Regions from separate parts of the Paenibacillus sp. FSL R5-0928 genome, predicted to be linked through region 2. Evidence: predicted binding sites of a transcription regulator. Region 2 holds the regulator's gene; each other region holds the start of a gene.

What was found. Region 2 encodes Rex, which represses fermentation and respiration genes when NADH is low (regulators of the CRP and FNR family bind a similar motif). Its sites were predicted from a motif close to TTGTGAAATATTTCACAA; they were not measured.
Region 1: pflB (formate C-acetyltransferase) is a predicted target of Rex. The motif match lies at 1,395-1,412, and genes of this name have one in related genera.
Region 3: scfA (six-cysteine ranthipeptide SCIFF) is a predicted target of Rex. The motif match lies at 2,121-2,138, and genes of this name have one in related genera.

What each region holds. Positions count from the first base shown of each region.
Region 1 covers NZ_CP150225.1:5,094,589-5,097,879, forward strand. The annotation lists gene pflB (formate C-acetyltransferase) at 1-1,304, opposite strand, end outside; gene adhE (bifunctional acetaldehyde-CoA/alcohol dehydrogenase) at 1,557-3,291, opposite strand, start outside.
Region 2 covers NZ_CP150225.1:4,816,326-4,819,616, reverse strand. The annotation lists gene dinG (ATP-dependent DNA helicase DinG) at 1-1,716, shown strand, start outside; gene MKZ16_RS21750 (redox-sensing transcriptional repressor Rex) at 1,847-2,500, shown strand; gene MKZ16_RS21745 (amidohydrolase) at 2,487-3,291, shown strand, end outside.
Region 3 covers NZ_CP150225.1:804,216-807,506, forward strand. The annotation lists gene MKZ16_RS03540 (histidine kinase) at 1-794, shown strand, start outside; gene MKZ16_RS03545 (response regulator) at 769-1,551, shown strand; gene scfA (six-cysteine ranthipeptide SCIFF) at 2,164-2,313, shown strand; gene scfB (thioether cross-link-forming SCIFF peptide maturase) at 2,436-3,291, shown strand, end outside.

The sequences.
Region 1 (3,291 bases), 280 kb from region 2:
GCACGAGCGCCGAAGAACTGCATTTGTTTACCGATACGCATTGGAGATACGCAGCAAGCAATCGCATAATCTTCACCCCAGTATGGACGCATTACATCGTCATTTTCATACTGAATTGCACTAGTTTCAATGGAAACCTTAGCACAATATTTTTTGAAGGCTTCAGGCAATTTTTCGGACCACAGTACAGTTAAGTTTGGTTCCGGAGCTGGACCCAAGTTGTACAGGGTGTTCAAGAAACGGAAGCTGTTCTTGGTAACACGAGTTGTTCCGTCTTCAGCCATACCACCGATGGATTCAGTTACCCATGTTGGGTCACCGGAGAACAGATCATTATAGTCAGGTGTACGCAAGAATTTCACGATACGCAGTTTCATTACGAAATGATCGACGATTTCTTGTACTTGTTCTTCAGTCAAAGTACCTTCAGCAATATCGCGTTCTGCATAGATGTCCAAGAAAGAGGACACACGGCCTAGGGACATCGCTGCACCATTTTGCTCTTTAACTGCTGCCAGATACCCGAAGTATACCCATTGAGTAGCTTCTTTGAAGTTGGTCGCTGGTCTGGAAATATCCATACCATGAGCGGCTGCCATTTCTTTCAATTCGCCAAGTGCACGAATTTGCTCGGACAGCTCTTCACGCAAACGAATAATATCTTCAGTCATGGAATCAACTTCAAGCTCAGTTTGTTGTTGTTTTTTGTCTTTAATGAGGAAATCAATACCGTACAGAGCAATGCGGCGGTAGTCGCCGATGATGCGTCCGCGGCCGTAAGCATCAGGAAGACCTGTAATTACGCCGGATTTACGCACAGCTCTCATGTCTGGTGTATATGCATCAAATACGCCTTGGTTATGCGTTTTGCGAATGTTCGTAAACATGTCAACGATGTTTTGTGGAAGCTCGAAGCCGTAAGCCTTCGTAGCATCAACCATCATCTTGATCCCGCCAAATGGCTGGATGGAACGTTTGAAAGGAGCGTCAGTCTGTACGCCTACAATTTGTTCCTTGTCTTTGTCAATGTAGCCTGGAGCATGTGAAGTGATTGTGGAGACAGTATCTAGGGAAACATCCCATACGCCGCCTCTTTCTCTTTCTTCCTTGCTCAATTGGGAAATAATCTTCCATAGTTCAGTTGTGTTACTAGTAGGTCCTACGAGGAATTCTTCGTTTCCTTCATAAGGCTTAATGTTACTTGCGATAAAGTTGTTAACGTCAACTTTTCTGGACCATTTACCTTTTGTAAAACTTCTCCAACCGGATTTCACTTCTTGTACATCTTTTTCAATCACCGACATGCTAAATCCCTCCATCTATATTTATAATATTTGTAGAGATCGCGGGCTTGAAGGTTGATCCCGTGTCTCGTGATCCCAAGAAAGATATGGTTGTTCGAAAATTCACAATCATTGTTCCATGTATGGGACCGTTGTTTATATAAACATTTTAGTTTATTTTCTATAAATAGACTGTGACAAATATCACCTTTCCGGTGATATTTGTCACTTATATCTAGTCCACAACCATCCTATTATCTACTTAACCAAATATTAATTATCAAATCTTCCGTAGAAAGCATTACGGTACACATCTGCAAGTTCAGATACCAGTGGCAGCTTAGGATTGGCAGTTGTACATTGATCTTCAAATGCACGGTCAGCCAAGTAATCTACACGGGATTCAAAATCCTTAGGATCAAAGCCCAGTTGTTGGAAGGATTCTTCGATACCCAGTTTTTTGTTCATATCGCGAATAGCATTGATCAGGCTAGTTACACCTTCTTCAGTTGTGCGAGCTGGCAATCCCAGAATACGGGCGATTTCTGCATAACGCTCGTCAGCTACGAAGTGTGAATATTTAGGGAACGAAGCGAACTTCGTAGGTTTCTTAGCATTGTAACGAATAACGTGTGGCATAAGGATCGCATTAGTACGACCGTGAGCAGTGTGATATTGACCGCCCCATTTATGCGCCAAACTGTGGTTAATACCCAGGAAAGCATTAGCAAAGGCCATACCAGCAAGTGTTGATGCGTTATGCATTTTTTCACGGGCAACTCTGTCGCCTTCAAGCGCCGATTTTTCAAGGTATTGGAATACCAATTGGATTGCTTTAATTGCCAGACCATCAGTGTAGTCACTCGCCATAACAGATACATAAGCTTCGATGGCATGTGTCAATACGTCCATACCTGTATCAGCTACAGCAGTTTTTGGCAAGCTATATACGAACTCTGGATCAATGATAGCTACGTCTGGAGTTAGCTCGTAGTCAGCCAAAGGATATTTAGTGTGTTGTTCAGTTGTTTTATCGGTAATAACTGCGAAAGATGTTACTTCCGAACCCGTACCCGAAGTAGTTGGAATCGCTACAAACTTAGCTTTGTTTCCAAGTTTAGGGAATTTGTAAACCCGTTTACGGATATCCATGAATTTTTGTTTCAGACCGTTAAAGTCTGCGTCTGGATGTTCATAGAATAACCACATTCCTTTTGCAGCATCCATTGGGGAACCACCACCAAGTGCGATGATGCAGTCCGGTTGGAATCTGTTCATCATTGCTGTACCTTTTTCAACTGTAGTTGTCGATGGATCTGGTTCAACTTCCGAGAACACTTCGATCGCTACAGGAGTTTGGCGTTGACGCAGGTAATGTTCAACTCTCTCAACATATCCGAGCTTAACCATCATTGGGTCAGTGATAATTGCGACACGTGTGATATCAGGCATTTTGGTCAGGTACTGAGTAGCGCCTTTTTCGAAATAGATCTTGTCAGGTACTTTAAACCATTGCATATTCACGGTACGACGATTCACCCTTTTCACGTTGATCAAATTAATTGCTGTAACGTTTTGCGACACGGAGTTACGACCATAAGATCCGCAGCCCAGCGTCAACGAAGGGATGTTAGTGTTATAGATATCGCCGATCGCACCATGAGTGGAAGGCGAGTTAACGAGAATACGTCCTGTTTGCAGACGGTTGGAGAACTTCATGATTACTTCTTCGTTGTTGGAGTGGATAGCCGAACTATGGCCCATACCACCAAATTCAACAACTTGTGCTGCGCGTTCGATACCTTGATCTGCGTTTTTAACTTTGTAGCAAGCAAGCACAGGGCTCAATTTTTCAGCGGACAATGGATATTTAGTGCCTACACCTTCAAGTTCTGCTACCAGAATCTTAGTGCCGGCAGGAACTTGAATGCCGCACATTTCAGCAATTTTCACTGCGGATTGTCCAACGATTGCTGGGTTAACCGCACATTTATCAACGTTCATAGCG
Region 2 (3,291 bases):
GTATGGCTCACTCAAAGTGAATCAGGGGATGATGAAGAGCTGAATTTAAGCGGCCGGGGCGGTGATTTCTGGGAGACGGTGGCAAGCGATACCGATTCCTGTCTGGGACGTTCCTGTCCTTGGTTCCGCAAATGCTATTATCATAGGGCCAAGCATGAAGCTGGGATTGCTGACGTGGTCATTACGAACCACTCCAAGCTATTCGCAGATGTTAAAGCTGGGCACCAGCTGCTTCCAGCTTACGAGCATCTTGTAATTGATGAAGCACATCATTTAGAAGATGTGGCTGGTAAACATCTTGGCATGCATATGAAGCATTTCACTGTGGCACACACGTTATCGCGACTGTATAAAGATAGCCGAAACGGACAGCTTCCTGCTCTGCGCCAGATCTTACAGTCGTCAGGCAGTGAAGAGGCTTCAGAATGGAGCGGAGTCATCGATCGGATCTACCCGGATCTGCTTACTGTCAAAGAAACCTGGGATGCACTCAGCGACAAGCTGTTCAGCCTTTTGCCGGAACGCAGTGATGCAGCAGCAGGGGAAGCGGGACAACTGGTTATGCGTTTGCTTCCCGCCCGTAAGCCGAAGGATTGGGATGAATTAGTTGCGCTTGAGAACACTATGAATCTGACGTTAAGCGACATCATCCGTAAGGGTGATAAAATGCTTAATGAGATGCGTGACCAGGAAAGCCAATCCTCAGCAGACAGTCTTGTTACTGATATTAGCGGTTTATTTAAGGATTTGGCTTCCATACGTGAGCAAGTAAGATTCTTTATGGGGCTGAATGACGATAATGTAGTATATTGGCTGGAGGCAAATGGAAATTACCGCAGCAAATCACTGCAGATGTATGCCGTCCCTGTGGATGTTAGCAGCCAGCTTAAAGAGTTGTTCTTCGATAAGAAAAAAAGCATCGTGCTTACCTCGGCGACGCTGTCTGTAGATAAATCTTTTCAGTTTATGATTGATAATCTCGGACTTAACGAAGCTGCGGAAGAGGGACGTCTAATGACTTCACTCCTTCCTTCTCCCTTTAAGTATCGCGAGCAGGCGCTGCTAGTTATACCGCGTGATTTTCCTAGTGTGAAGGGCAGTGTGGGCGATGCTCGATTTGTCGATACACTCGTACAGTCGTTAGCAGAAGCTGCCAAAACAACACGTGGGCGGATGCTGGTTCTGTTTACTTCTTATAAAATGCTGCGTCAGGTATATGATCCGCTTAAAGAGGCTTTGGCCTCACAAGAGATTACGGTGCTTGGTCAAGGCGTGGAAGGTGGCAGCCGGAGCAAGCTGATCCGCCGCTTTCAGGACAGTGCAGCATCCGTTCTGCTGGGGACGAGCAGCTTCTGGGAAGGTGTAGATATTCCAGGTGAAGCACTGACTTGCCTGGCCATCGTGAGACTTCCGTTTCAACCGCCGAATCACCCGTTGGCGGAAGCGAAGTCGGAGTTATTGCAGGCTCAGAAGAAGAATCCGTTCATGAAATTGTCTGTTCCTCAAGCGGTTATTCGTTTTAAGCAGGGATTCGGAAGACTGGTTCGCACGGCGCAGGATCGCGGAATAGTTATTGTTTATGATACAAGGGTTATTGAATCTCATTACGGGAAGTATTTCCTTTATTCATTGCCTGGTCCCAAAATGGAGCATATGCTGACTGATCAAATGGTCCCCCGCATAGCGGAATGGCTAGAGGATGGCGGCGCTTCTTAAAATGCTCGTCTTCAGTTTAGCTCCTCCTTATCCTTAAGGGCGGTAAGTTACAGTACCGCCCTTAATAAGGAGAGGTATACGTTTGAATATGGATTTTCACAAGAACATTACTATTTTTAGGAGGAAAAATATGAAATCGGATAAAATATCAGAAGCCGTTGTTCGCAGACTACCTGTGTATTTGCGTTTTTTGAATGATCTCCAGAATCGCGAAATATTAACAGTTTCCTCTCAGGAACTTGGACAAAAGCTGGATCTTAATCCCGCACAGATTCGTAAGGATTTAGCGTATTTTGGTGACTTCGGCAGAAAAGGTATCGGCTATGATGTAACGTATCTTATTGAGAAAATCCGTCATATTCTGAAGCTGGATCAACAGCTTAATGTAGCTTTAGTAGGGGCAGGTAATCTCGGACATGCCTTGTCTAATTACAATGCATATCTTAAAGATACAATGAAAATCACCGCTATATTTGATTCGTACGCTCCTAAGGTTGGACGTAAGATCAACTCCCTTACTGTGCAACCAATGGATGAACTAGGCAGCACGATTCGTGAGCAAGGTATTCGCATTGCCATTATTACCGTACCTGATTCAGAAGCTCAAAATGTAGCAGATATTCTCATTTCTTCTGGGATTGAAGCGATTTTGAACTTTGCCCCTGTGATTCTGAAGACACCACCGAATATCCGGGTGCATGCAGCTGATTTTACAACTGATCTGCAAAGTCTTGCTTATTACTTGCGGGATGGAAAGGAAGAAAGCGAACATGAACAGCAATAAAACGATAATTAAGGGCGGGTATTTTCTGACTCCGGGAACGGATGAGCCGGTTCTGAGTGGATATATGACTATTGAAGATGATTTAATCACTTACATAGGAAAAGAAGAGCCTCAGATGGAAGCTGGAGTGCAAGTGGTTGATGGCAGTCGTCTGCTGTTCATGCCTGGACTTGTAAACACACATGGTCATGCGGCGATGTCTTTGCTGCGTGGATATGGAGATGATTTAGCGCTACAAGTGTGGCTTCAGGAGAAAATGTGGCCGATGGAGGAAAAGTTCACCGGTGATGATGTATACTGGGGAACCTCCTTATCTGTATTGGAAATGCTGAAGGGTGGAACTACGACCTTCCTCGATATGTATGATCATATGGACCGAGTAGCTGAGGTAGCTGAGTTATCAGGTATCCGTTCCGTATTGATGCGTGGTGTGATCGGGTTATGTCCAGAGGATGTACAGAATCACAAGCTTGCGGAAGCGATTTCTTTTGCCCGTAACTGGCATGGAAAGGCGGACGGTAGAATTACTACTATGATCTCGCCGCACGCCCCTTATACTTGCCCTCCGGACTTCCTGGTTAAGTTCGTGCAGGCAGCGCATGATCTGGATTTACCGATGCATACGCATATGTCCGAAACGAAACGTGAAGTGGAACAAAATGTGGCGGATTACGGGTTGCGTCCTGTAGCTCACTTAGAGAAGCTTGGAATGTTCACACGTCCCTCGATAGTTGCACATGGTGTTCATTTAAATGATGAAGAGATTGAGATCTTGGCTCGCCATAATGTGG
Region 3 (3,291 bases), 3.2 Mb from region 2:
AGGTAATGGAAAATGTGCAGAACGGTAACCAAACCATACGTGCAGATGTTACGCGCTCGGATGAGATCGGCGATCTTGGACGAAGCTTCAATGACATGCTTGTTCAATTATACGCTGTGGAGCAGGACCGAAAGGAGATGGAACTCAGACTGATTCATGAGCAGATCAAGCCGCACTTTTTATACAACACATTGGATACGATCCAGTGGATGGCAACGGAACATGGAGCAGACAATGTGGTGGAGATGGTGGAAGCGCTTAGCGCGTATTTCCGATTAGGGCTTGGCACAGGCAGTCCCTACATTCTGCTTGATCAGGAGTTGTACCATGTCGAGAGTTATCTTCATATTCAAGGTGTGCGATATGAGGAGATTCTGGACTACGAGCTTCGATATGATGAAAAGCTTGCTCAGTGCCAAGTCGTTCGCTTCATGCTGCAGCCTTTGGTGGAAAATGCGATTTATCACGGGATTAAGCCACTTGGGGATCAAAAGTGTAAAATTTCGATTACAGCATATAAACAGGCCGATTATTTGGTCATTAAGGTTGAGAATAATGGGGTTATGATTCCGGAAGAGAAGCTTGAACAGATGAATCAAGCCCTTCTTGATGATACATATGATCGTTCTGCCACAGGCTTTGGGCTATACAGTGTAAACCATCGCATTCGACTAGCTTACGGGGTGCCATATGGCCTTGCAGTGAAGAGCGAAGATGGCATTACCGTTATGGTCATTCGAATACCTTTGGACGGGGAGTGGAATGAAGATGTGGAAGATTATCATCGTCGATGATGAAACGATCATTCGCAAAGGCTTGCGACAATACATTGAGGAGAGTCCGTATCTTTTTGAAGTTGCAGGAGAAGCGAAAAGTGCAAACGAAGCATTGAATATGGTGGAGGAAGCCCCACCACATGTATGTCTTGTGGACATCAACATGCCGAATATGAATGGGCTCGATCTGATAAATATATTGCGCGAACGCTGCCCGTCGGTTCTGGTTGTCATCATCAGCGGCTACGATAACTTTGAATATGCGCGTCAAGCCGTGCAACTGCAAGCATTCGATTATGTATTGAAACCTGTGCCGAAGAGTGATCTGAACAAGCTGCTTCATCGGATCGATGAGCATCTTCAGGCAAAATATCCTTTGCATTCACATGAAAGCAGGGTGGATAAGGAGCGGGAGCTTCCCGGGTATACAGGGGATGGAACAGTGCTTATCCAAAAAGTGACCGAGTATATTGACAGTCATTATCAGGATCCGGAGCTGTCTATTACTCGAGTAGCAGCGCTATTTCATATCAACCAAACCTATCTTAGCAAGCGGATGAAGCAAGAAATCGGTGCTTCTTTCCTTGACTATGTCACCGAGCTTCGGATATCGAAGGCGAAGGAGATTCTGGATGACGTAATGCCGAATATCAAAATCGGGGATCTGGCCGTGAAGGTAGGGTATAAGAGCCAGTACTATTTTAGTCGTGTGTTTAAAAATAGAGTCGGCTCAAGCCCGATAGAGTACAAAAAGCATCCGTTCGGTTATGGATAGGAGGGCCATTCTCGTCCCTCTGCAGCACGCCATAGATGCTATGCTCAGAGCCGCCTTCTATCAAAACGGTTGGATTTTAAACATGAGCGAGAAGATGAAGTTAAAGCATCCGATTGTGCAATATTTTTATGAACTAAGGCGTAGTACATTATAAAAATAAATAAATTCATTGAATATTCAAGAGCAGATAAAATGTCCGGAAGTGTCTTAGGGCTCCTAATATAAGTTTGTTCACACTGTCCACCCACGCATGTGGAGAGTGTCGCTCTACCGGTAAGGAGGGATACAGTGCAATGAGATCCTTATATTTATTGGACTTTAAGGACAAGTATGAGAAAAAATGTTGTTAAAGGAGATGGCATCATTGCCGTCTCTTTTTTGTTTCACTTTTTTAGTATTGCTCTGACTCTGGTTCCCGCTACGGCATCCTACGATCACAAGCATGAAAGACTGAACGGGAATTAGCATTGATGCTACTTTGTTTATATGTTTAATGCCTCTCTACTCTGCTAGGTGACAGGCATCATAGACGTACTTGCGTGATGTTGCTACGATGTTCCATGGAAATTAAGTGAAAGTGATCACAAGAAATTACAGAAGGAGTCATTTATCGTGAAAAGAATCGTAACCCTAAGCACCCGCAAACTGATGGATACCGCAAAACACGGCGGATGCGGCGCATGCCAGACATCTTGCCAGTCCGCTTGTAAAACTTCCTGCGGCGTTGCAAACCAGAAGTGTGAAAATGCAATGAACAGATAGGATTCGGAATTTTACCGCCCATTGCTCTGATGATGGGCGGCTATTTTTAAGAAATGGACGCTTCCTCTAAAGGATGGCAAAGCCGTTTCTACTTGTGTGCAAAAGGAGCTTGATTAGCAAGTATGATTCATCAATATAAACTAAACGGATACAATATCGTGCTCGACACCTACAGTGGCTCGGTACATGTTGTTGATGACCTAGCATATGAAATTATAGCGGATTATGAGAAAACTTCTGTCGACCAAATCGTGACAATGATGTTAGAAAAATATAAGCATGATTCCAGCATTTCTGAGAGTGACATTCGAGAAACCATCGTGGATATCGAGGAGCTTAAAAATGATGGCCAGCTCTTTACAAAAGATGAGTATGAGAACCTCTCGCTTGATTTAAAAAAACGGAAAACTTATGTTAAGGCACTCTGCCTCAATGTTGCGCATACCTGTAATTTGTCATGCGACTATTGCTTCGCCAGCCAAGGGAAATACAACGGAGATCGAGCGATCATGAGCTATGAGGTTGGACAAAAAGCTATCGATTACCTGCTTGAAAATTCGGGTCATCATCGTAACCTGGACATCGACTTTTTCGGCGGGGAGCCGCTTTTGGCCTGGAAAGTAGTTAAACAGATCGTAGCTTATGCAAGAAGCAAAGAACAAGAATACAAAAAGAAGTTCCGCTTCACCTTCACGACGAACGGGATGCTGCTGAACGATGAGGTCACTGAGTTTTTAAATCAGGAAATGTACAATGTCGTATTAAGCTTGGATGGAAGAAAAGAGGTTCATGACCGGCTTCGCCAAACGGTTAACGGAAAAGGCAGCTACGATCATATTCTTCCGAAGTTCAAGGAATTCGTTCGTAAGCGCGGGGACCAAGAGTACTATGTACGAGGAACCTATACCCGTAACAATGTTGATTTCACCAATGATATATTTCATATCGCAGACCTTGGTTTTGACAAAATCTCGATGG